2 regions of the Thermovirga lienii genome follow, and region 2 is predicted to be linked to the other one. Evidence: riboswitches for the same ligand, from Rfam matches in the RefSeq annotation. Region 2 holds a riboswitch; the other holds the start of a gene.
The links. A riboswitch is a leader RNA that binds a small molecule or an ion and turns the genes downstream of it on or off. The one in region 2 is predicted to bind thiamine pyrophosphate.
Positions count from the first base shown of each region.

Region 1: another riboswitch for thiamine pyrophosphate. It lies ahead of thiT (energy-coupled thiamine transporter ThiT); the one in region 2 lies ahead of thiC (phosphomethylpyrimidine synthase ThiC).

Region 1 covers NZ_DAITZW010000013.1:14,778-25,309, reverse strand. The annotation lists gene V7Z69_RS05225 (acyl-CoA mutase large subunit family protein) at 1-1,576, opposite strand, end outside; gene V7Z69_RS05220 (aspartate-alanine antiporter-like transporter) at 1,734-2,891, opposite strand; gene V7Z69_RS05215 (Fe-S-containing hydro-lyase) at 2,910-3,473, opposite strand; gene V7Z69_RS05210 (fumarate hydratase) at 3,487-4,341, opposite strand; gene V7Z69_RS05205 (threonine synthase) at 4,375-5,457, opposite strand; TPP riboswitch at 5,588-5,695, shown strand; gene thiT (energy-coupled thiamine transporter ThiT) at 5,788-6,288, shown strand; gene pssA (CDP-diacylglycerol--serine O-phosphatidyltransferase) at 6,360-7,091, opposite strand; gene V7Z69_RS05190 (phosphatidylserine decarboxylase) at 7,075-7,707, opposite strand; gene gyrA (DNA gyrase subunit A) at 7,714-10,161, opposite strand; gene V7Z69_RS05180 (nitroreductase family protein) at 10,257-10,532, opposite strand, start outside.
Region 2 covers NZ_DAITZW010000029.1:5,842-16,373, forward strand. The annotation lists gene V7Z69_RS07680 (diguanylate cyclase) at 1-72, shown strand, start outside; gene V7Z69_RS07685 (GGDEF domain-containing response regulator) at 116-1,417, shown strand; gene V7Z69_RS07690 (PilZ domain-containing protein) at 1,494-1,922, shown strand; gene nhaC (Na+/H+ antiporter NhaC) at 1,985-3,457, shown strand; gene V7Z69_RS07700 (sulfide-dependent adenosine diphosphate thiazole synthase) at 3,514-4,293, opposite strand; gene thiC (phosphomethylpyrimidine synthase ThiC) at 4,316-5,593, opposite strand; TPP riboswitch at 5,684-5,779, opposite strand; gene V7Z69_RS07710 (DHA2 family efflux MFS transporter permease subunit) at 5,823-7,373, opposite strand; gene V7Z69_RS07715 (HlyD family secretion protein) at 7,511-8,470, opposite strand; gene V7Z69_RS07720 (substrate-binding periplasmic protein) at 8,679-9,416, shown strand; gene V7Z69_RS07725 (methyl-accepting chemotaxis protein) at 9,508-10,532, shown strand, end outside.

The DNA of each region.
Region 1 (10,532 bases), on a different contig from region 2:
GGTTTCGGCTTTCATCGCGGGCAGTCTCCCTGACCACTTCAAGAGCACGCCTTACGGCCTCTCCGTCTCTTCTGCTCTTCATTTCCTGCAGGGCCTTTACCTGGTTCTCTCCAACCTTGGGGTCTACTTTCAAAAGTTCTCTCTTTTCGCCCTGTTCGTCCACGGTAAAGCGGTTGACTCCAACGACTACAGCCTCTCCGCTTTCAACGGCCTTCTGGTAGTTGTAGGCTGCATCCTGGATCTGCTGCTGGACGTAACCATTTTCTATGGCCCTCAGCATGCCACCCATTTCGTCGATCTTGTTTATGTACTCCAGCGCCTGTCTTTCTATCTCGTTGGTCAGGCTCTCTATGGCATAGCTCCCCGCCAACGGATCCACCGTGTTGGCTACGCCAGACTCGTAGGCGATTATCTGCTGGGTTCTCAAGGCTATACTTACGCTCTTTTCAGTGGGTAGGGCCAACGCCTCGTCGAAACTGTTGGTATGCAAGGACTGAGTTCCTCCCAAGACTGCAGCCAAGGCCTGAATGGCCACGCGCACTATGTTGTTCTCTGGCTGCTGAGCTGTCAGCGTGCTGCCAGCAGTCTGGGTGTGGAAACGGAGCATAAGGGCCTTTGGATCGGTTACTCCAAACCTTTCCTTCATTAGTTTGGCCCAAAGCCTTCTAGCTGCCCTGAACTTGGCTATTTCCTCGATGAAGTCGTTGTGAGCGTTGAAGAAGAACGAAAGCCTTCTACCGAATACGTTGGGGTCAAGCCCCTTGGATACGGCAGCCTCAACATATGCAAGACCGTCAGCCAACGTAAAGGCCACTTCCTGAACGGCAGTCGCACCGGCCTCTCTTATGTGATAGCCAGAAATAGATATGGTGTTCCATTTGGGAACGTGGGTGCTGCAGAATTCGAATATGTCGGTTATCAACCTCATGGAAGGTTTAGGTGGGAAAATGTAAGTACCCCTAGCAATGTACTCTTTCAAAATGTCGTTCTGGATGGTACCAGAAAGCTTATCTGCCGATACTCCCTGCTTCTCTCCAACAGCTATGTACATGGAAAGAAGCACTGATGCCGGAGCATTGATGGTCATGGACGTGGAAACCTTGTCCAGAGGGATCCCGTCGAAGAGCACTTCCATGTCAGCCAAGCTGTCTATGGCGACCCCAACCTTACCTACCTCACCCTGGGCCATGGGATGATCCGAGTCATACCCTATCTGGGTAGGCAGGTCGAAAGCTACGGAAAGACCCGTCTGGCCCTGCTCCAGAAGATATCTGTAACGGGCATTGGATTCTGCAGCGGTAGCAAAACCAGCGTACTGGCGCATCGTCCAGAATCTGCCGCGGTACATGGTGGGCTGCACACCCCTGGTATAAGGATACTCACCAGGGAATCCAAGATCCTCAACATAGCTTCGGCCCTCCAAGTGAGCTGGCGTGTATAGCCTCTCCAGGGGAAGGCCTCCTCCGGTCTTGAACTCTTCCTTTCGCTCAGAGAACTTCTGAAGGCTCTTTTGAACCTTCTCGTCGTACTTTTTGGTACCTTCCTTGATCTTTTCAAGTTCTTCCTTATCAAACACTTCAGGACGCCCCTTTCCTTCTTAAGCGTTCTGTCTCCTTCATACATATAGTGAAGGGATATTCAATCTCGAAACATTATTTATCATAAGGCCAAATAATGCAAGCATTTTCTTAGAATTGCAAGACAAAAGACTACAAATTATACAATCGACAATCTCAGTTCACTGTCTTAACAATCATAGTGGTGAAAATTACCATACAAAACAACGCGACTGGGTAAGCTGCACCATAGCCTGCAGCGCAGTCTTCACTATCTGTAGCGCTAATAGCTGCTCCCAAACCTGGAGTGCTTGTCATTGCGCCACATATAGCTCCGGCTAAAATAATCCAATTAATCTTCCACAATTTCCGCCCCAAAAGATAACCGATCAATATAGAAAGAAGCGCCGTTATCGTGCTTATACCCACTAGCATAAAGCCTCTTTCCAAAAAAATCTCTATTATTGCAGGTCCAGCCATCAATCCAGCGGAAGTCAAAAAAAATGCGAGGGACATATCCCTCAATATGGCCAAAATTTTTCTATCCATGCGCATATCCAAAGGACCTATCCTCTGAAAAGCTCCAAAGATCAGAGATACGAGTAAAGCGCCACCTGTGGTGCCCAAGCTCACCTTTCCTATCCACGGAACAGGAATAAAAATGCTTCCAACGAACATCCCCACCACGATACATATCAAGAAAGATGCGATACTGAACACATTCGAATATACTTTCGAACAGTCATTGGCTCTTTTGTCATTCAACGAATTTACCATTTTTTCCAGATCTGCTCTCTCTTTTTCGATATCAATCTTCAACAAAATAGGCGCCAATTGCACAAACAGCACAACAGCTAGTACCCCAAATGGATATGCTATAGTGTAGCCTGCTACCACTCCTGGATTTCCTGCAGACGATTCCAGTGCCGCCCCAAGATCTGGAGAACTAGTTAAAGCTCCGACATATGTGCCCGCTGCAACGTATGGGTCAACAAAACCTCCAGCAAAATGGGTAAAAACCCATGTGCTGGCTGCTCCAACACCGGTCACTGCCACAGAAAGGGCTGCAAACTTCAACCCATAGCTTTTCATAAAGACGATTACATCCTTTGCTGCCAATAGCCCTACGCTCACAACAAAAATTATCAAATTCCAATAAAAAAATGTTTTCCCCACTTGTAATCCCAAAGCTCCGAATATCAAACCAGAGAAAAGGCATCCAGAAAGTCCCAAGGAAACCTTACCCACAGCAACTTTACCTAACAAAACCCCTATGGCGGTCGTCACAACCAGGACAAATATTTCGTTGCTTAAAAGATTCGCAAACACGTGCATTTTTGTATCCCTCGTTTTTTATTCTTTACTACACGCCCACCTAACTGGTTCCGTTTCGTACAGGTCATTCCCGTAGGCATCAATTACAACGATCGCAGGAAAATTCCTGACAGTAAACTTCATCACCGCCTCAGGGCCCAAATCCTCGTAGGCTACCTTCTCCACGCGAACGACGCTCTTGGCCAACAGCGCTGCCGCCCCTCCGACAGCTCCAAAATAAACGGCCTTATACTTTTTCATGGCTTTTTTAACCTCTGGGGACCTTCTGCCCTTCCCTATCATCCCCTTGAGTCCCAACTTAAGCAGCATAGGAGTGTAAGGATCCATCCTGCCGCTGGTGGTCGGCCCCGCAGATCCCACAACCCATCCTGGAGGGGCAGGAGCAGGACCAACGTAATAGATGACCTGACCCTTAAGGTCGAAAGGCAAGGGCTCTTTGTCCTCTATGGCCTTGATCATGCGCTTATGAGCTGCATCCCGCGCCGTATAAATGTCTCCGCTGATAAGGACCCGGTCGCCGGATTTGAGGCGCATCACGAGCTCATCGTCCATTGGCGTTTTAATCTCTATGGTCTCTATCACGAAAATCTCCCCCCTAAATGGTCACTTCTGCGTGTCTGCAGGCATGGCAGCAAATATTTACCGCAACAGGAATTCCAGCAATATGTCCCGGAACAAACTCTATGTGAACCGCAAGACAAGAGGTCGTTCCTCCCAGTCCACCAGGTCCTATGCCTAGATCGTTTATCTCTTTCAATATCTCTTCTTCAAGTCGAGAATAGCGGGGATCTTCATTACGTGATCCTACTGGCCTGGCTGTGGCTCTCTTGGCTATCAATGCCGCCTGCTCCATGGTACCTCCTATCCCTACTCCTATAACGGTTGGTGGACAGGGATTAGGCCCAGCCTCCATTACCGTTTGGACCACGAACTTTTTCACCCCTTCAACGCCTGCAGCGGGAGTGAGCATCTTGAGGGCACTCATGTTCTCACTACCGAACCCCTTCGGCATGGCAAGAATTTTCACTCTGTCTCCTTTCACTATCCTGGTATGTATGACTGCTGGGGTATTGGTGCCGGTGTTCTTCCTGTCAAAGAGGGGGTCGGATACCACAGACTTTCTGAAATAACCCTCCTCGTACGCTCCCTTAACTCCCTTATTAACGGCCTCCTCCAAGGCACCTCCTACAAAGTGAACGTCTTGCCCCACATCCAAAAAGACCACTGCCATCCCCGTGTCTTGACACATGGCTATCCCTTTGTCCCTTGCTATGTCGTGGTTTTTCAGAATTTGGTCCAATATGTCCTTGCCCAAAGGAGACCTCTCATGTTTGTCCTTCATGTCCATAAGGGCATTGTATACATCTTGGCCAATAGACGTATTGGCCTTCAAAAAAAGAGATTTGACCGCCTCCTCTATCATACCCACATGTATCTCCCTGACGTTCACAGGCTCACTCTCCTTCCTGATTATCCAAACCTCTTATACTGGAGGTTTTTTCATGCCAGAACCGGTAAGAGGAATAACTACCAAGTCACTGGGGTTTATAAGGCCCATCTCCCTCAGGATGCCCTCTGCCGCTGGTGCTACAGCCGAGGTAGGCTCCACCAATAATCCTTCTTCCTTGGCTAACCTAACCTGTTCAGCTGCTATCTTTTCTTCAGAGACCACCACTACCCTTCCGCCAGTAGTACGCACAGCGCTAAGCATCTCGTTAAGCCTAGGCGGGTCTGAGACGGCTATACCCTCCGCAATAGTCTTGCCTATTCTCTTCCTCTGTCTGGTGAAGGCATTGTAAAGAGGACTACACTGCTCTGCTTGCACAGCAAATATCTTAGGCATTCTTTTCGTTAAGCATCTTTTCATAAGCTCCCTGAAACCTTTATAGAGCCCCAAGAGCATGGTTCCATTGCCAGCTGGAGACAAAACTGCATCGGGCGCCACCCCTCCAAGCTGCTCCCAGATTTCAAAGGCCAGTGTCTTGGTTCCTTCTAAGAAAAGGGGGTTCCATACATGGCTGGCGTAAAACATCTTTTCGGCCATCTCCAACCCCTTCTTTGCCGCTTCAGACCTTCCTCCAGGCACCTCTACAACACAAGCTCCAAAGGCAGCAATCTGCTTCTTCTTCACCTCAGACGTTCCTTTAGGAACCACCACATGAGCCTTTATACCGGCCCTGGAAGCGTATGCTGCAACTGAGGCTCCTGCGTTGCCAGAGGAATCTATGACTAAACTATCGCAACCAGCTTCGACGGCATCCGCCACTACCATGACCGCCCCTCTATCCTTGAAAGAGCCCGTGGGGCACAGAAAATCCAGCTTCAAGAACAAATTCTCTCTCCCCAAGGCAGGAATCAAGGGGGTCCCACCCTCGCCCATGGAAAGATCTTCATTCACTAGGGGCAGCGCTGATGAGTAGCGGAATATACCCCTCTTTGAGGAATCCATATCCAGGGTCTGCCAATCAGTAGTCGAAGAAAGAGGCTTACCACACAAACATCTCGGAGGTCTTAAATGAGGTTCATAACTTTTGCCGCACTCGGGGCAATATATCCTAAGTCCCATATTTTAAACCACCATCTCTGAAGTAGATTTTCTATATAAAGGCTACGGGGATAAATATACCACAGCAAATCACTATACACCTCAGCTTAACTTAGCCATTTGACATTATTTATTTTTAGGATTATAAATTGCTTTGCAATGGGGGAGCCTGCCATATGCGGGCTGAGAGGAGATGTATTCTCGACCCCTTGAACCTGATCCGGGTCATGCCGGCGTAGGAAATTGCATCGCTTTTCACCGACCTTATCTTCCTAACCCCTTCAAGCATGATTTGGATGGTTCCCCCCTAGACAAGGCCATAAGGCCCTTATGAGAAAGGAGGGATTCCCCGTGAAAGACGAAAGGATAAAGCTCATAATAGAGGGAGCCCTTGCCGCTTCCTTCGCCCTGGCCCTTTCGTATCTGAGGCTGTGGCACATGCCCCAAGGAGGCTCAGTGACTTTGGAAAACGTGCCCATACTCCTTTTTGCACTGCGCAGGGGGCTGAAGGCTGGAGTGGGCGCTGGAGCCATCGCAGGAATACTACAGCTGATCCTGAGTGGCTACGTGGTACATCCAGTGCAAGCCCTCTTGGATTACCCCTTGGCCTTCGGCGCATTAGGGGCTGCAGCCCTCATCAAAAAACCTCTCTGGGGAGGGCTGGCCTTAGGATCAGGGTTACGGTTTTTGTGTCATCTCCTTTCTGGAGTAGTCTTCTTCGGAAGCTACGCCCCGGAGGGAACCAACGTCTGGGTTTATTCCGCAGTATACAACGGAAGCTACATGATCCCAAACTTGGTACTGGCCGTAATTTTAACCTACCTGATATGGCCACGGCTCAAAAATCTGTAAAGAGAAAGGGGGAGGCAAATCTTGCCTCCCCCTTTCTTGCCATCACCTTCGTAGAGAACTAAAACTCCCATTCAATCATTATTCTTTCTCGTATAAGCCTCATCTTCCTGGCAACTCAGCCACTTACTCCAATCTATGCCAACGAAACCGCTTGCGATATAAATACCTATACCAGCTAGCGGGGCCTTTTCCCTCAGCACAAATATAAGAGAAAAAGCTAAAACCCAAAGAAAAGCGGCCTTTTGTTTATTCAGAAAACCTTTCTTTATCCCTTTCAAGTTGCCAAAGGGCACAGAGGATATCATAAGCAGGCCAGTGCCCACAGCTATAAGCGCCATAACAGCAGGATGCACTTCAACACCCGCAAAGACAAAGGAAGCCAGAAAATGTCCTCCAGCAGGTATTGGGAGTCCCTTGAACGGCCCTGGGGCATGCTCCACATTGAAGCGAGCAAGCCTCAAAGCCCCACAGAGAGCGAAAAAAGCAACCGCAAGGGCGCCCATCGCTCCGCCGAAGCCTCTCAAATAATAGGCATATATCAACATAGCAGGTGCAACACCGAAGCTTACCACATCCGCCAAGCTGTCCAGCTCGCCACCAAAGGCGCTGCTACCACCCATTAGTCTTGCGACCTTACCATCCATGAAATCAAAAACCACGGCCATGTATATGAGAATCACCGAGGGAACATAATGGCCGTGCAAGGTCAAAACCAAGGACAACATGCCGCACAGCATGTTGCCGCTGGTTATCATGTTCGGTACCAACTTCCTGAAGGGTATCTTCTCACGCCTCTTCCTCAAAGCTATCCTCTCCTATTATCGATATTCCTGCTTTGACTTTATCTCCGACTTTGACCACCGGGTTGACGCCATCGGGCAGGTAAAGGTCCACTTTAGAACCTAATTTTATCATACCTATCCTGTCACCACGCTTAAGTCTTTCGCCCATATTTACCGTTGAACTTATTCGTCTGGCCAAAAAGCCCGCGATTTGAACCACCATGGCCCTGCCTCGCTTAGTATCAAGGCCCACGTAAAATCTTTCGTTCAGCTCAGAGGCCTTGGGCTCAAAGGCCATCCATTTCTTGCCGGGAGCGTATTCCAGAAAGGCAACATCTCCATCGTAAGGACACCGGTTCACGTGGACATCAAGAGGAGACATGAAGATACCCACCTTGCACGCTTCCCCCGTGAAGGGGTGATAAGCCCTTTCGATCTCCACAACCTTACCATCGGCTGGGCTGACCCAAGCGCCCTCAATGTTGGGAGCTTCTCTTTCAGGGTCCCTGTAAAACCAGAGCAAAAAAAGACCTACAACACCGAAAAGTGCAGCCAAATATATGTTTAAAAACGAAAAACCAAGACAGAGGGCCAGCGCAACAAGGATGCTGGCCCTGCCCTCTGAAGCAATCTTCATGGCGAACTATTCTCCTTCATCTTCGTTGCCGTGTATCACGCTGACATCCGCTACCTCGTCGCCCTCTTCGAGCTTTACGACCCTGTAGCCTGTAGCCACCCTGCTCAAGATGGAGATATCTTTTGCGTCCAGCCTTATAACTCTTCCCATGCTCGTCATGAGCATAACCTCGTCCTCGGGAGCAAGGCTCCACGAGCCCACCAAAAGGCCGGTCTTATCAGATATGGACATTGCCTTTACCCCACCGCTTCCTCTATGGTGGCAGGTAAACTCACTGTACTCGGTCCTCTTGCCTACTCCTTTTGCACTGACCAGGAAGGTCTGCTTGCCCTCCTTTATAACATCGCAACCCACTACTATGTCACCGGAAGCCAGACGTATTCCTCTTACTCCCTTAGCCTGTCTCCCCATGGGACGGAACTCATCTTCCTTCACCCTCAATGCTTTCCCATGAGCTGTCACGAAGAGCAATTCATCCTCTCCTGATGTAAACCGCACGCGGGCTATCTTATCCCCTTCTCCAAGGGAAAGCACTATCCTTCCTGCTCTTGTGAGGTTCACTAGTTCCTCTGCGGGCAAACGTTTGGCTGTCCCCTTTTCCGTTATGAAAAATACATACTTTGCCCCCTTGAGCTTACTGTCCGCAACGGCGACTATGCTTTCGTTTGCATCAAGGTTTATGTAATTGCTCACCAGCCTTCCTTTGCCAACTTTCGGCTCTGGGAGGACATGCCCTTTTATGGCGTAGACCCTGCCCCGGGAGGCGAACAGGAATATATCCCTGTGGGTCGAGGAAACGGTGATGATCGCGGCTTCATCACCGCTTTTGGGCGTTGCACCCTTGACGCCCTTGCCACCCCTACCCTGACAGCGGTAGGTCTGAAGGGGCATTCTCTTGATATAGCCATCCCGTGAAAGTATCACCACTATCTCTTCTTCAGGAATCAGATCCTCGAACTCCACGTCCTCTTCAGCGCTCATGATCTCCGTTCGCCGCTTATCGGCAAACTTGGTTTTCACCTCCAGGAGTTCCTCCTTGACCACCTCATCAAGCACAGCTGCGCTGGAGAGGATGCTCTCGTATCTTGATATGTCTGCCAAAAGTCCAGCTAGCTCCTCCTCCAGGCGATACTTCTCCAAACCTGTCAACCTTTGAAGGCGCATATCCAAAATGGCCTGTGCCTGGGCTTCGGTAAAACCAAACTGCTCTATCAGGCCCGCTCTGGCTTCTGCGGTATCCTTTGATCCTTTTATGAGGGCTATAACCTCATCTATCATGTCTATGGCCTTAAGAAGCCCTTCGACTATATGAGCCCTCTCCTTAGCTTTGCGCAGCCGGTAGGCCGTCCTCCTTCTAACCACGCTACGCCGGTAATCCAGGAAAAGGCTTAGCATCTGGGTTATGGACAGAACCTTAGGTTCCCCGTCCACAAGAGCCAAATTGATGATGCCAAAGGTCGTCTGAAGCTGAGTTCTTCTGTAAAGTTGCCTCAGGGTCAAGTTGGGATCTGCATCCCTGGACAACTCCAATACTATTCTTATACCCCTCTTGTCCGACTCGTCCCTAAGGTCAGTTATACCGTCAAGGACCTTGTTCTGAACTCCCTTTGCTATGTTCTCAAGTAGGCTAGTCTTGTTGACCATGTACGGAATCTCGGTTATCACTATGGCGCTTTTCCCTCTCTTGCCCTCTTCAACGTGAGTCTTGCCCCTTACAGTTATCTTGCCTCTTCCCGTCTGGTACGCCTCGACTATCCCGTCCCTGCCCAGGATTATTCCCCCTGTAGGGAAATCTGGTCCAGGCATCCTCCTCAATATCTCGTCTAGTTCCGGCTGAGGTTCCTCCAAAAGATAACACAAAGCATCAATTACCTCTCCTAGGTTATGAGGGGGGATGTTCGTGGCCATACCCACAGCTATTCCTGTGCTTCCATTTATCAATAAGTTGGGGAGCCTGGTGGGAAGGGTCAATGGTTCCTGGAGAGAATCATCGAAGTTGGGCCCCCAGTCCACAGTCTCTTCGTCTATGTCCGAAAGCATCATCTCGCCCATAAAGGAAAGGCGAGCCTCTGTGTACCTCATGGCCGCTGGCGGGTCCCCATCTACGGAGCCAAAGTTACCCTGTCCGTCAACCAAGGGATACCTCATGGTGAAATCCTGGGCCATTCGGGTCATAGTGTCGTAGATTGCCGAGTCTCCATGGGGATGGTACTTACCCATGGTCTCACCGACGACCCTGGCCGATTTCTTGAAGGGCTGAGTGTGCCTCAATCCCAATTCCAGCATGGCATAAAGTACCCGCCTTTGGACGGGTTTAAGCCCATCGCGGACGTCAGGAAGCGCTCTCCCCACTATTACGCTCATAGCGTAATCCAGATAACTATGTTTTATCTCTTCCTCCAAGGGCAAAGGAACCACTTTGCCAAAAGGAAGAGTTCCTGAATTCCTTTCCATAATCTACCTCTCCTTCTTAATAGCAACGATCAATCTATGGGCACGATTTTTTATTGTACCCCCAGATTTATGAATTTGCTACATTTTTTCCGGGATCACCACTTATTTAAGTGGACCTTGCCGTCCAATATCCCCTCGTGTGGGTCCTTTTTTTCTGCCGGATATCCTATTGCAGCTATTCCCAAGACCTTTATATGAGACGGTACGCTTAGGATCTCCTTCACTGCAAATTCCACTTGGGGATTGTGCTGTACTCCCAGCCACACAGAACCCAATCCCAAAGCTTGGGACGCCAAGAGAATGTTTTCCATGGCAGCAGAGCAATCCTCTTCCCAATAGAGGGACGCGAGGTCACTCTGCGTCGGATCTCC
Region 2 (10,532 bases):
GATAGGGCCCTATACAGAGCCAAAGCTCAGGGTAAAAACAGGGTAGAGGTTTTGGTTGGTGTTGATACATAGGGATTTTTGATTTTTTGGATGAGGCATAAAGACGGTGGATAGGATGATAGAAGTTGAGCGTGAAACCAGAGGCCAAATAATAAAAAAGGTGCTACTTGTAGAAGATACTCCTTTTTATGTCAGGATCGTTGAGAACCTGCTGCCAAAGGATGCTTTCATCGTAATTACGGTTCCCTCTGGAGAAGAAGCCATAAAGAGAGTTTTCGAAGATAAAGATATAGCTATAGTTTTAATGGATGTTGTCCTAAGTGGGCAGCTCGACGGAATCAAAACCGCACAGGAGATCCTAAAGGTTAGAGATATTCCGATACTCTTTCTAACATCAAGTACAGATCCCAAAACTTTGGTGAGAATAAATAGCTCAGGAGCTTACGGATACATACCCAAGGGCACGGAGGGCGTATCTCTTCTTTCCAATGTAAATATGGCCCTTAAGCTTCATGAAACCAGGCTTAAACTGAAGGAAAAGGAAGCCACTCTGAGGGCCATAGTGAACATCGTTAAAGATGGAATATTGTTGTTAGACCAAGCGGGAAGAGTTTTGTTTTTAAATCCTGCAGCGGAAAAGATATTTGGTTATACCAACAGAGAAGCCCGAGGAAAGGGTTTGTTTTCTTTGCTGGAACCCGAATGGATTCTGGATGTGACATCTGGAGACGAAGTAAAAAGTGGAGAACTGGAATATTCAAAGCACCTTGAAGGGAAGGAACTAGAAGTAAAATTTAAGCATAAAAGGGAAGAAAGGCCGATCTTTGTGGATATGACCTTTTCTTTGTTGAAAATAGAGGAAAGATCCTACTATGTTGTAGCAGGTAAAGATGTGACCAAGCATAAAGAGCTACAGGAAAAATTGTTATATCTTTCCATAACAGATCCCCTCACTGGAGCATATAATCGAAGGTACACGGAACAAAGGCTACAGGAAGAAATGGAACGTTCCAAGCGGATGAGGACTGTTTTCTCTGTGATAATGTTTGACTTAGATCATTTCAAACGTGTAAACGATGAGTTTGGCCATGATATAGGGGACGAAGTGCTTAAAAGGGTGACGGATGTAGTAAAGAGGAGGATTCGTAAGATTGATACTTTGGGACGTTGGGGTGGGGAAGAGTTCTTAGTTATTTTGCCTGGGACAACGTTGGAAAAGGCCGTTTTTTTAGCGGAGGAGTTAAGAAAGAAAATAGAACAGGAAGATATGCCCTTCGATGGCAACTGTACTGCCAGTTTTGGCGTTACAGCTTTCCTTGAAGGGGAATCGGGCAAAGATTTGATAAAAAGAGCAGATGAAGCTCTATACAAGGCTAAAAATGAGGGCAGAAATTGCGTAAGATATGCAATTTATTAGTATAAGTACGGTGGTGTAGATGGCGTTTTTTGTTAATATAGAATAAAGCTATCTGTAACGGTGAGGAGTGGTCCGAATGGTGTCAGAGGATATGAATAAACCCAGTGTGGAAGATCCCTCTAAAAAGCGAAGGTATGCCCGTGCGCCCTTCGAAACCAAGGCAAGCGTTGGCCCTTCTCCTTCAGGCCCTTGGATAGAGGCCCAAGTCATGGATATAAGTTTTGGAGGGGCGCATGTTCGCTTTAAAAACGACGAGACCATAGTGAAAGGTGAGCAAGGTGAGGTCTGCGCGGTAAAGTTTCACGCGAAGGGCGAAGACAAGGTTTACGTTGGAAAGTTGGCCTGGGTGACTAAAGAGGAAACTCCTGATGGAGTAAAGATGGTTGAGGCAGGGGTGAACTTCGGAGAGCTACCGTTGGAAAAGAAGAACGAAATACTCAAGGTGTTTATGTGGACCAAGCTGGAGCAAAATTCTCAGAAAGAGAAAAGCCAAGAAAATCTTTAAAAAATTCAATAATTAAAGCGTAAAAGGCAAAATGTCCCGTCGCCTTCCCAAAGGGAGGGTTGATGGGACATTGTGATTCTGATATCATACCTCCGGCGCGCCAGTATACTGTACATAGTATATTGGAGGTGGAAGTTTTGGAGTACCAGAAGCAGAATGAAAAGAAGCTGCCCCCAGTAGGTTTGTCAGCAGCGGTTATCGCTATCTCAGCCTTCGTCATTGGTTTTTCCGTCCTCAAGTTGAAAGTGGATGCCCATATCCCTATCCTCATTGCAGCCATCATATCTGCCCTTTGCGGCATGCTCTTTCTAGGAAAGAAGTGGGACGATCTTCAGGAGGGAATGCTCAACGGCATTTCTTTGGCTCTCTTGCCCATCGTGATACTCATGATGGTGGGTGTGGTAGTCGGTGTTTGGATCCAGAGCGGAACCGTGCCAGCCTTGATCTATTATGGCCTCAGGATCCTCTCTCCCAAGATCTTCCTCGTAGCGGCTCTTCTGTCGTGTTCCGTTGTCTCTCTTGCTACTGGAAGCTCATGGACCACCGCGGGAACTATAGGAGTGGCTTTGATGGGAATCGGATCGGGCCTTGGAATTCCTGCCCCCATCACTGCAGGAGTGATAGTCTCTGGGGCTTACTTTGGTGATAAAATGTCCCCCCTTTCGGATACCACGAACCTGGCGCCTGCCGTCGCAGGAGGAGAGCTTTTCGATCACATAAGGGCGATGCTCTGGACAACCTTGCCAACCTATTTGATCGTAATAGCCGTTTATACTTTCATGAGCATGAAATTTCATGGCCAGACGGTGGATGCACAGGCCGTTGAGACTATAAGGACCACTCTGGCAAGCCAGTTCAATCTGAATCTCATGACCTTGCTTCCCCCTGTCCTTGTAATATTGCTGGCTGCCAAGAAATTTCCTGCGATACCGGGGCTTATCCTGGGAACCTTGGCAGGAGTGATAGTTGCTGTGGTCTATCAGGGAGCATCAGCGGCAGACCTCATCACTGCTGCCCACTATGGATATGAATCCTCCACCGGCGTAGAAGCTGTGGACAAGCTTTTGACCAGAGGCGGACTGGACCACATGATGTGGACCATTTCCTTGATAATCTGCGCTTTGAGTTTCGGCGGCATCATGGAAAGGTGCGGCTACTTGGAAAGCCTTCTTAACGCCCTGAGCAGGATAATAAACAACGTCACAGGGCTTATAACCACTACTATCTTCTCCAGTCTATTTGGTAACCTCTTCCTTGGAGACCAGTTCTTGGGCATTGTGGTTCCGGGCCGTATGTTCAAGCCGGCCTTCGACAGGTTGAACCTTGCCCCTAGGATGCTTTCCAGGACCTTGGAGGACTGTGGAACCCTTACGTCTCCTCTGATACCTTGGACGGCCTGTGGCGGCTACATGTCAGCCATGCTCGGAGTAAATGCCTTTTCCTACGCACCCTACGCAGTGCTAAACTGGCTCAACCCCATAGTGGCCATAGCTTTGACGTTCTTCGGCATAGGAATCTTCTATAAAAAGGACTAAATAATCAGCAAATATAGAAAAGGGCCGGCTAATTGCCGGCCTTTTCTATTTTTTTGCTATTTTAAACGTTGTGATATTAGTGCGGCTACCTTTCGGCCAGAAAGTAGCATGCCTCCGAATATGGGACCCATCCTGGGGCCGCCGAAGGTAGCGTTGCACGCCATGCCGGCAACATAGAGACCTGGGAAGACTTCCTTGGTGTTTTCGACGGTCTTCTTTTCCGCTTCGTCGGGGCACATGAACTTCTCTCCTTCGATGTCTCCAGAGGGGGTCATAAGTTTGCCAGGAGCTTTCTTGGCCACCATGTGCACTACCTCGGTGTCGTGTCCTGTAGCATCTATAACGAAGGAAGCCCCTATTGAAAGGGGATCCACATGAAGCCCCGACATCTCTACGGGAGTCCAATTGATGACCAACCCCGTGATGCGGTCACCTTCAACGGAGACATCTTCTGCGCTTATGCAGTTGAAGACAGTAAGTCCTGCTTGGATGGCCTTGCTAGTTATGGAGCATACGCTCTCTATGGCATCCGCAGTGTAGTATCCAGCATCTTCCCACGGTTGGACTTGCACACCAAACTCCTCCAGGATCTCCTTTGCGTCCTCCTGCACGACTATTTCATTGAAGAGCATTCCTCCTCCCCACATGCCTCCTCCAACGCTCAGCTTGCGCTCAAATAGTGCAACGCGGTGCCCTTCCTTTGCAAGATAGTAGCCTGCGACAAGGCCGGAGGGACCTCCTCCAACTATGGCTACGTCCACCTGGAGATGGCTCAGTATCTTCTGATAGTACCTGGTTATAATTGCCTTTGAGATAATCTTTTCGTCCAGCTTCATTTGTCCATCCTCCTTTTGGGTTTCAGTCTTCTGTACGGCTTAACTTTACTGCGCAAAGCTTCCCACACATGGTGCAGGCCTCCTTGTCTTGGGCAATGTGAGCCCTACACCTTAAAAGTTCTCCATCCAGGGCTTGTCTTGCCATTTCCTCCCAGTTTAGGTTTTGCCTTGCTACGGACATGGCCCTGTCCCTTTCTATGGCGCTTTTGATACCCTTTGAAACATCCCCTACGTGCGCAGCGATCCTTGCAGCCATCACGCCAAGATATACGTCCTTTTCATCGGGCAGCCCAAGATGTTCCGCCGGGGTCACGTAACACAAGAAGTCCACCCCTGCTGCGGCTGCTACGGCTCCTCCAATGGCTGCTGTTATGTGGTCGTATCCCGGTGCTATATCCGTCGGAAGGGGGCCCAACACGTAGAACGGGGCTTCGTTGCACAGCTTTTTCTCGAGTCTTACGTGAGGCTTTATGTGCTCCAGGGGTACGTGGCCCGGGCCTTCTATTATCACCTGGACGCCTTTTTCCCTGGCTCGTTTGGCAAGTTCCCCAAGGATCAAAAGTTCGCTTATCTGAGGCCCATCTATGGCATCGAGCACCGTTCCTGGCCTGAAGCCGTCCCCCAGGCTCAGTGTCACGTCGTATTTGTGGGCAATCTTCAAAAGTTCATCAAAGTGTTCATACAAGGGGTTTTCCTTTTTGTTCTTCCTCATCCAACGAAGAGTTATAGAGCCACCTCTGCTGACGCAGGGCATTATGCGTTCCGCGTACTTCAGGCGAGCAGCGGTTTCCTGGGTGACGCCACAGTGAACCGTTATGTAGTCCACTCCCTGGAGGCACTGTTGTTCGATGGAGTCGAATATCATCTCCTCGGTCATTTCCTCCACATTGCGGCCTTTTCTGGCCATCTCTGAGGCAATGCCGTATATGGGAACGGCTCCCACCATGACAGGAGAGTTCTCCAGAAAGAACTCCCTTGCTTTATTAAGGTCCCCTCCAGTTGAAAGGTCCATTACGGAGTCTGTTCCAGCTTTGATGGCCGCTTCCAATTTCCTTTTTTCGAAGTCAAGATCTGCCTTTTCATCGCTGGTTCCTAGGTTGGCGTTTACCTTGGTTCGAAGTCCCTTTCCTATGGCCTTTACGTTTTTGACTGATCTGTTTTTGTTCTTGGGTATGACCACCCAGCCATTGGCGATGTAATCTCGTATCTCCTCTGGGGTAAGTTCTTCGCCCTGGGATGCTTCCACCATCTCCTTGGTGACTATCCCAGCCTTGGCGCTTTCCAGTTGGGTCTTTGACATGCTCTTCCCTCCTTCATCTTTTCGGTGGAGGGGCAAGTGAAAAGGAAAAGAAAGAAAAGAAAAAGCCGCCCACGGCGGCAGAGGAGTTGTTTCCCTTTTCTTGCCATTCCCTCCGCCAGTATTACCTGGATCAGGTTCAAGGGGTACCTTCTCAGCCCCGTTTTTGGGGCGCCCCCATGGCCTCTGGTAATCGATTAAAGGTTTATCACTTGAGGAGCCTTTTGTCAAATCATTCCATTAAGCTTCTTATTTCCTTCCCTCCTTTGGGTGATCGAAACAAAAACACCAATGGGATGCATGCAGCGAAGAGGAAGACCCCGAGCATGAAAACGTAGTTGTATCCTATGACTGCAGCCTGTTGGGTTAAGAGTCTCTCCAAAAGCGCCAGGGCCTTTTGATGGGCCACGCTCTCTGGTATTCCCTGGGAGGTGAGCCCAGAAGTCACTTTTTCGAGCCATATGGACGTTTTAGGACTGGTTATAGTAAGATTCTCCGCCAGGACGGCCCTGGCAGTGATGGTTGCCCTTTCAAGGTACGTGGCAGCCAGTGCGATGCCCACGCTTCCGAATATGGTCCTTACCAGGTTGAAAAGTCCCGTAGCGGCGTTCATGTCCTTTTCGTCCACTGTGGCAAGGGAAGCGGTGCTTAGGGATACGAAGATTATGCCGAAACCCAAACCCTGGATTAACTGAGGGATAAAGAGGTCCTTCACGCTGGTTTCCACTGTGAGTCTTGCCATGAAAAAGAAAGAAACGCTGCACAGGCCAACCCCTGCAAGAAGCATCTTCCTTGGGCCAAGTTTCTGGTAGAAACGGCCGGCCAATGGCATGGTTAGGGCCATGGTCAGGCTTCTAGGAAGCATGGCTATCCCTGAGTCCACCACAGGATATCCCCTTATCTCCTGTACGAAAAGGGGCAGCAGGAAAAGGCTACCGAATAATCCCATGCCCAGGAAGGTGGATATGGATGTTCCTGTGGCTAGGGGGATGTTCTTGAGCACCCGTAAGTTGACTGCAGGTTCCTTCACCCTGAGCTCCCACCATACGAAGAAGGCCAAGGCAAAGAAGGAGACCAATGACAATTTTACTATGAAGGCAGATTGAAACCAGTTGTGCTCTTGTCCTTTCTCCAACATTATCTGGAGGCACGATAATCCTATGGTCATGGAAACCAACCCTAAGGCGTCTACGTAGCCTTTGGTTCTTTTGAGGTACGGGGGGTCCTTTATGAACATCGGTATGAGGATCATGCTGGCTATTATGGCTGGAACGTTGATGTAGAATATCCAGGGCCAGGAGTACGTGTCGGTGAGCCATCCACCAAGGGTGGGGCCTATGGCTGGGCCCAGGATAACCCCCATGCCGAAGATGCCCATGGCCTTTCCATGCTCCTCCGGGGGGAAGGTCTCGCGGATTATGGCCTGGGATATGGGAATTAAAGCTCCCCCTCCAATTCCCTGAAGCACCCGGGAAAAGATCATGAACGAAAGGCTTCTGGCAAGGCCACACATTACTGATCCTATCCCGAAGAGCACTACGCTCCAGAAAAAGTACCTTGCCCTTCCAAACCTTGAGCTCAGGAAGGCTATGGAAGGCATTACAACTACATTTGCGAGCATATATGCAGTGGCCACCCAGGTTATCTCGCTGGTGGATGCCCCTAGGGTACCCCTCATGGAGGGCATGGCAACGTTCACAATGCTGCTGTCCAGCGCCGCTATGAAGGTGCCCAATATGACAGTAAAGGTTACGAGCCATTTGTTTCGTGGTTCATAAGACATTTACACCAAAACCATCCTCACTTGACTTTGACGGGAGCCACCACGGAAAGCCCCGGTCTTAGGGGGTGCTCAGGGTCCATGGGAGAGTCGATAGCTATCCTCACCGGTACCCGTTGAACTACTTTCACGAAGTTACCCTAGGCGTTCTCCGGAGGAAGCAGGCTGAATACTGCTCCTGTTCCAGGCTGGAAGCTCTCCACGTGGCCTTTTAACGTCAAGCCCGGATATGCGTCCACTTTTATATCCACATCCTGGCCGACTTTCATCTTCTCGGTCTGGGTTTCCTTGAAGTTGGCGGTGATCCATATGGGGCCTTCTTGAACGATGGCGAAGGCAGGCTGGCCCGCAACGGCAAGGTTGCCTACCTCAGCCTGTTTTTTCGCTATGGTTCCATCGATCGGAGAAAGCACTTTGGTTCGCTGCAGATCCAGCTTGGCCTCTTCTAGGGCGGCCTGGGCTTCTTTTGCTTCGAACTCCAGGACTTTCTTTTGTTTCTTGATGCTTTCTATTAATGCCTGGGCCTCTTTCACCATTTGTTTTGCTTCCGCAAGCTTGGCGGAAGAAGCTTTCGAGCGGGCCTTTACTTGATCGAATTGGGCTTGAGGGATCACTTCCTCCTCAAGGAGCCCTTTGTACCGTGAAAGGTCCTTTTGGGCCAGGTCATGCTCTGCCTCTGCAGCTTCCACCGCGGCCTCCGCTTGGGCAAGCTTGCCTTGGGCCTGCTTGATCTGGGCGTCTAGGGCCTCCTTTTCGGCCAGTATGGAATAAAGGTCCGATTGGGCCCTTTTAACAGCAGCATTGTAGTCAGCGGAATCTATCTCCATGAGCACGTCACCCTTTTTGACCTTCTGGTTTTTGTCCACCAGGACGTTGACTATCCTTCCTGTAACCTCCGGGGAAACGTAGACTATGGTCCCTTCAACGAAGGCGTCATCGGTGCTTTCGTGTTTGAATCCGTATATGGCCTTGGGGACCCCATATACTGCTGCTCCGAAAAGAGCGATTAAAAATCCAAGTATTATGACTATTCGTTTCTTTGAAGTTTTTCTTTTGTCGTCTTCTTTTGTAACGTTTTGCTGGGTGGTTTCCTTATCCATTTTTATACCTCCGTTTTGGACGTAATAAGTTCTTGGTGAGAGATTATTTCGTAATGAAGAATATCACAAATAAGGCAATAAATCATAAAGGTCTTGATGAAACCAAATATTTGCAGAAACTAATAAGAAAAAATTGAATGCACAAAATGTGCCTCTTATACTTTCCATTGGATTTTGCAGATGAATATTGCAGCTGGAGGTGTAAGTTGTGAGGAAGGTGTTGTCTGTTCTGTGTGTAGTGTTTTTGTCTTTATTGATGGTTTCGCAGGTTTATGGTGCGACTCTCAAGGAAATCCAGGATAGGGGAGTAATCAAGGTAGCTTTGGACGTCACCGAGCCATTTTGCTACGAAGAGGAAGGGCAGCTCAAAGGCTTAGAAGTGGATATGGCCAACGCTATAGCAGAAGCGATAGGTGTAAAGCTGGAGATTAGTTTGCCTGGTTGGGAAAATATAACGAAAGCTTGGGATCCCAACTATGATTGGAGCGACTTTGATATCGCCATGGGCGCTATAACCATAACGGAAGAGAGGGCCAAGGTATGTGACTTTTCCGACTGGTATTTCATGAGTGGCCAGATGGTGATATTGCCGAAAGATTCTCCGGTTCAGTCACCTGATCAACTAAAGGGGCGTAAAGTGGCGGCATTGAAGGACTCCGTTTGTGAAGAGGTGGCGTCTCAATTGACTGACCAGGTTGTATTGGTAAGCAGCGTGGACGAGGGATACGAGAAGTTATTGAACGGCGAAGCCGATGCAATGGTGTACGATGGAGGGTTCCTGCAGTACAAGGTCAAAAAGGACCCACGTTTCAGGTTGCTGGATGAAAAGTTTACGAGAGAGCGATATGGAGTGGCAATGCCTAAAAACACTCCCGAGCTCAAGGCAGTCATAGATGAGGTGGTAAAGAAAAACAGGAAGGAACTATTCGAAAAGTGGTTCAAGTAGGTGCTGAAGGACCAAGATTGTCAAATGGTGAAAGCATCTTATCCTTGGGCGATCTTGGCTGCCGCAATGCGTTTTAAGGGAGGGAAAGGGATTGTTCAAAAACACTAAAATAGGTTCGAGAATTGCGGGGAGCCTTTTGGCGGTAGTGGCTATATTTGCCGTCGCCACTTTCTTTTCCTGGAAGAACTTTCAGGAAATTCAATACTCTACTGAGGATCTGGTAAAGCAGAGGTTTGCCGAAATAAACCTTACTTCCGATATTGGGCAAAAGTTGCTGGAGGGTTCCTCCTACTACTCCAAGTATGCCCTGGTTGGCGAAAAGGATTACCTTCTAAAAGGTGATGAAAAATTAAAAGAAGCAGAAGCCCTTGTCCATCGGGCCATGAAGATGGCAACCGCAAGGAGTGATATGGGAGAGCTAGAGCAAGGAGCTCATGTGGCTACAAGCGCTATAAGTTCTCTCAAGAACGCGGCCAGGAAGATAGGAAGAGCCATGGAGAGTATAAAGGATAGCCGCGCAGAAACCGAAAAGGCTTTATCTACGGTTAGGGAAAACATGAGGGCATACTTAGCAGGAGAGAGAGAGGAGCTAAAAAACGAGATAGAATTTGAACTTGGCGTTGCAGCTGTAATGAAGCGCATGGGGAAAATCAATAAGGCCATGGACCTGTTGAGGGAAATGGAGAGCGTGGGAATGGACATATATAAAGCTCAGTTAACTCGGAGCGACAGCGAGGTAAAGGCTTTGCTCTCAAGGTTGACCAAGGTTCAAGACGAAGTGGGGGCCATCAAGAAAGACACCTACGTTCTTTCCAGCAAAAAGAACTTGGAAAAGGTGATTGAGGCCATAGGCTCATACAAAAAGGCGGTAGAAGACTTGGTAGCAAGTTGGGAGGCCCTTCAGAGCATAGCCCAAGATTTGGAGGATAGAGCGGAGAAGACCAACAAGCTAGTTGATGATGTGAACAAGGAGACTCTGAAGAAAGTCAATGAAGTTGCTTTAAATATAATGGTGCGCCTTTCTCAAAGCCTCAAATTGAGCTTAGTGGTGACCTTGGTCGTAATATTATTAGGTTTGGTGGTCTCTTTCTTGATCACCAGAAGCATAAAGAAACC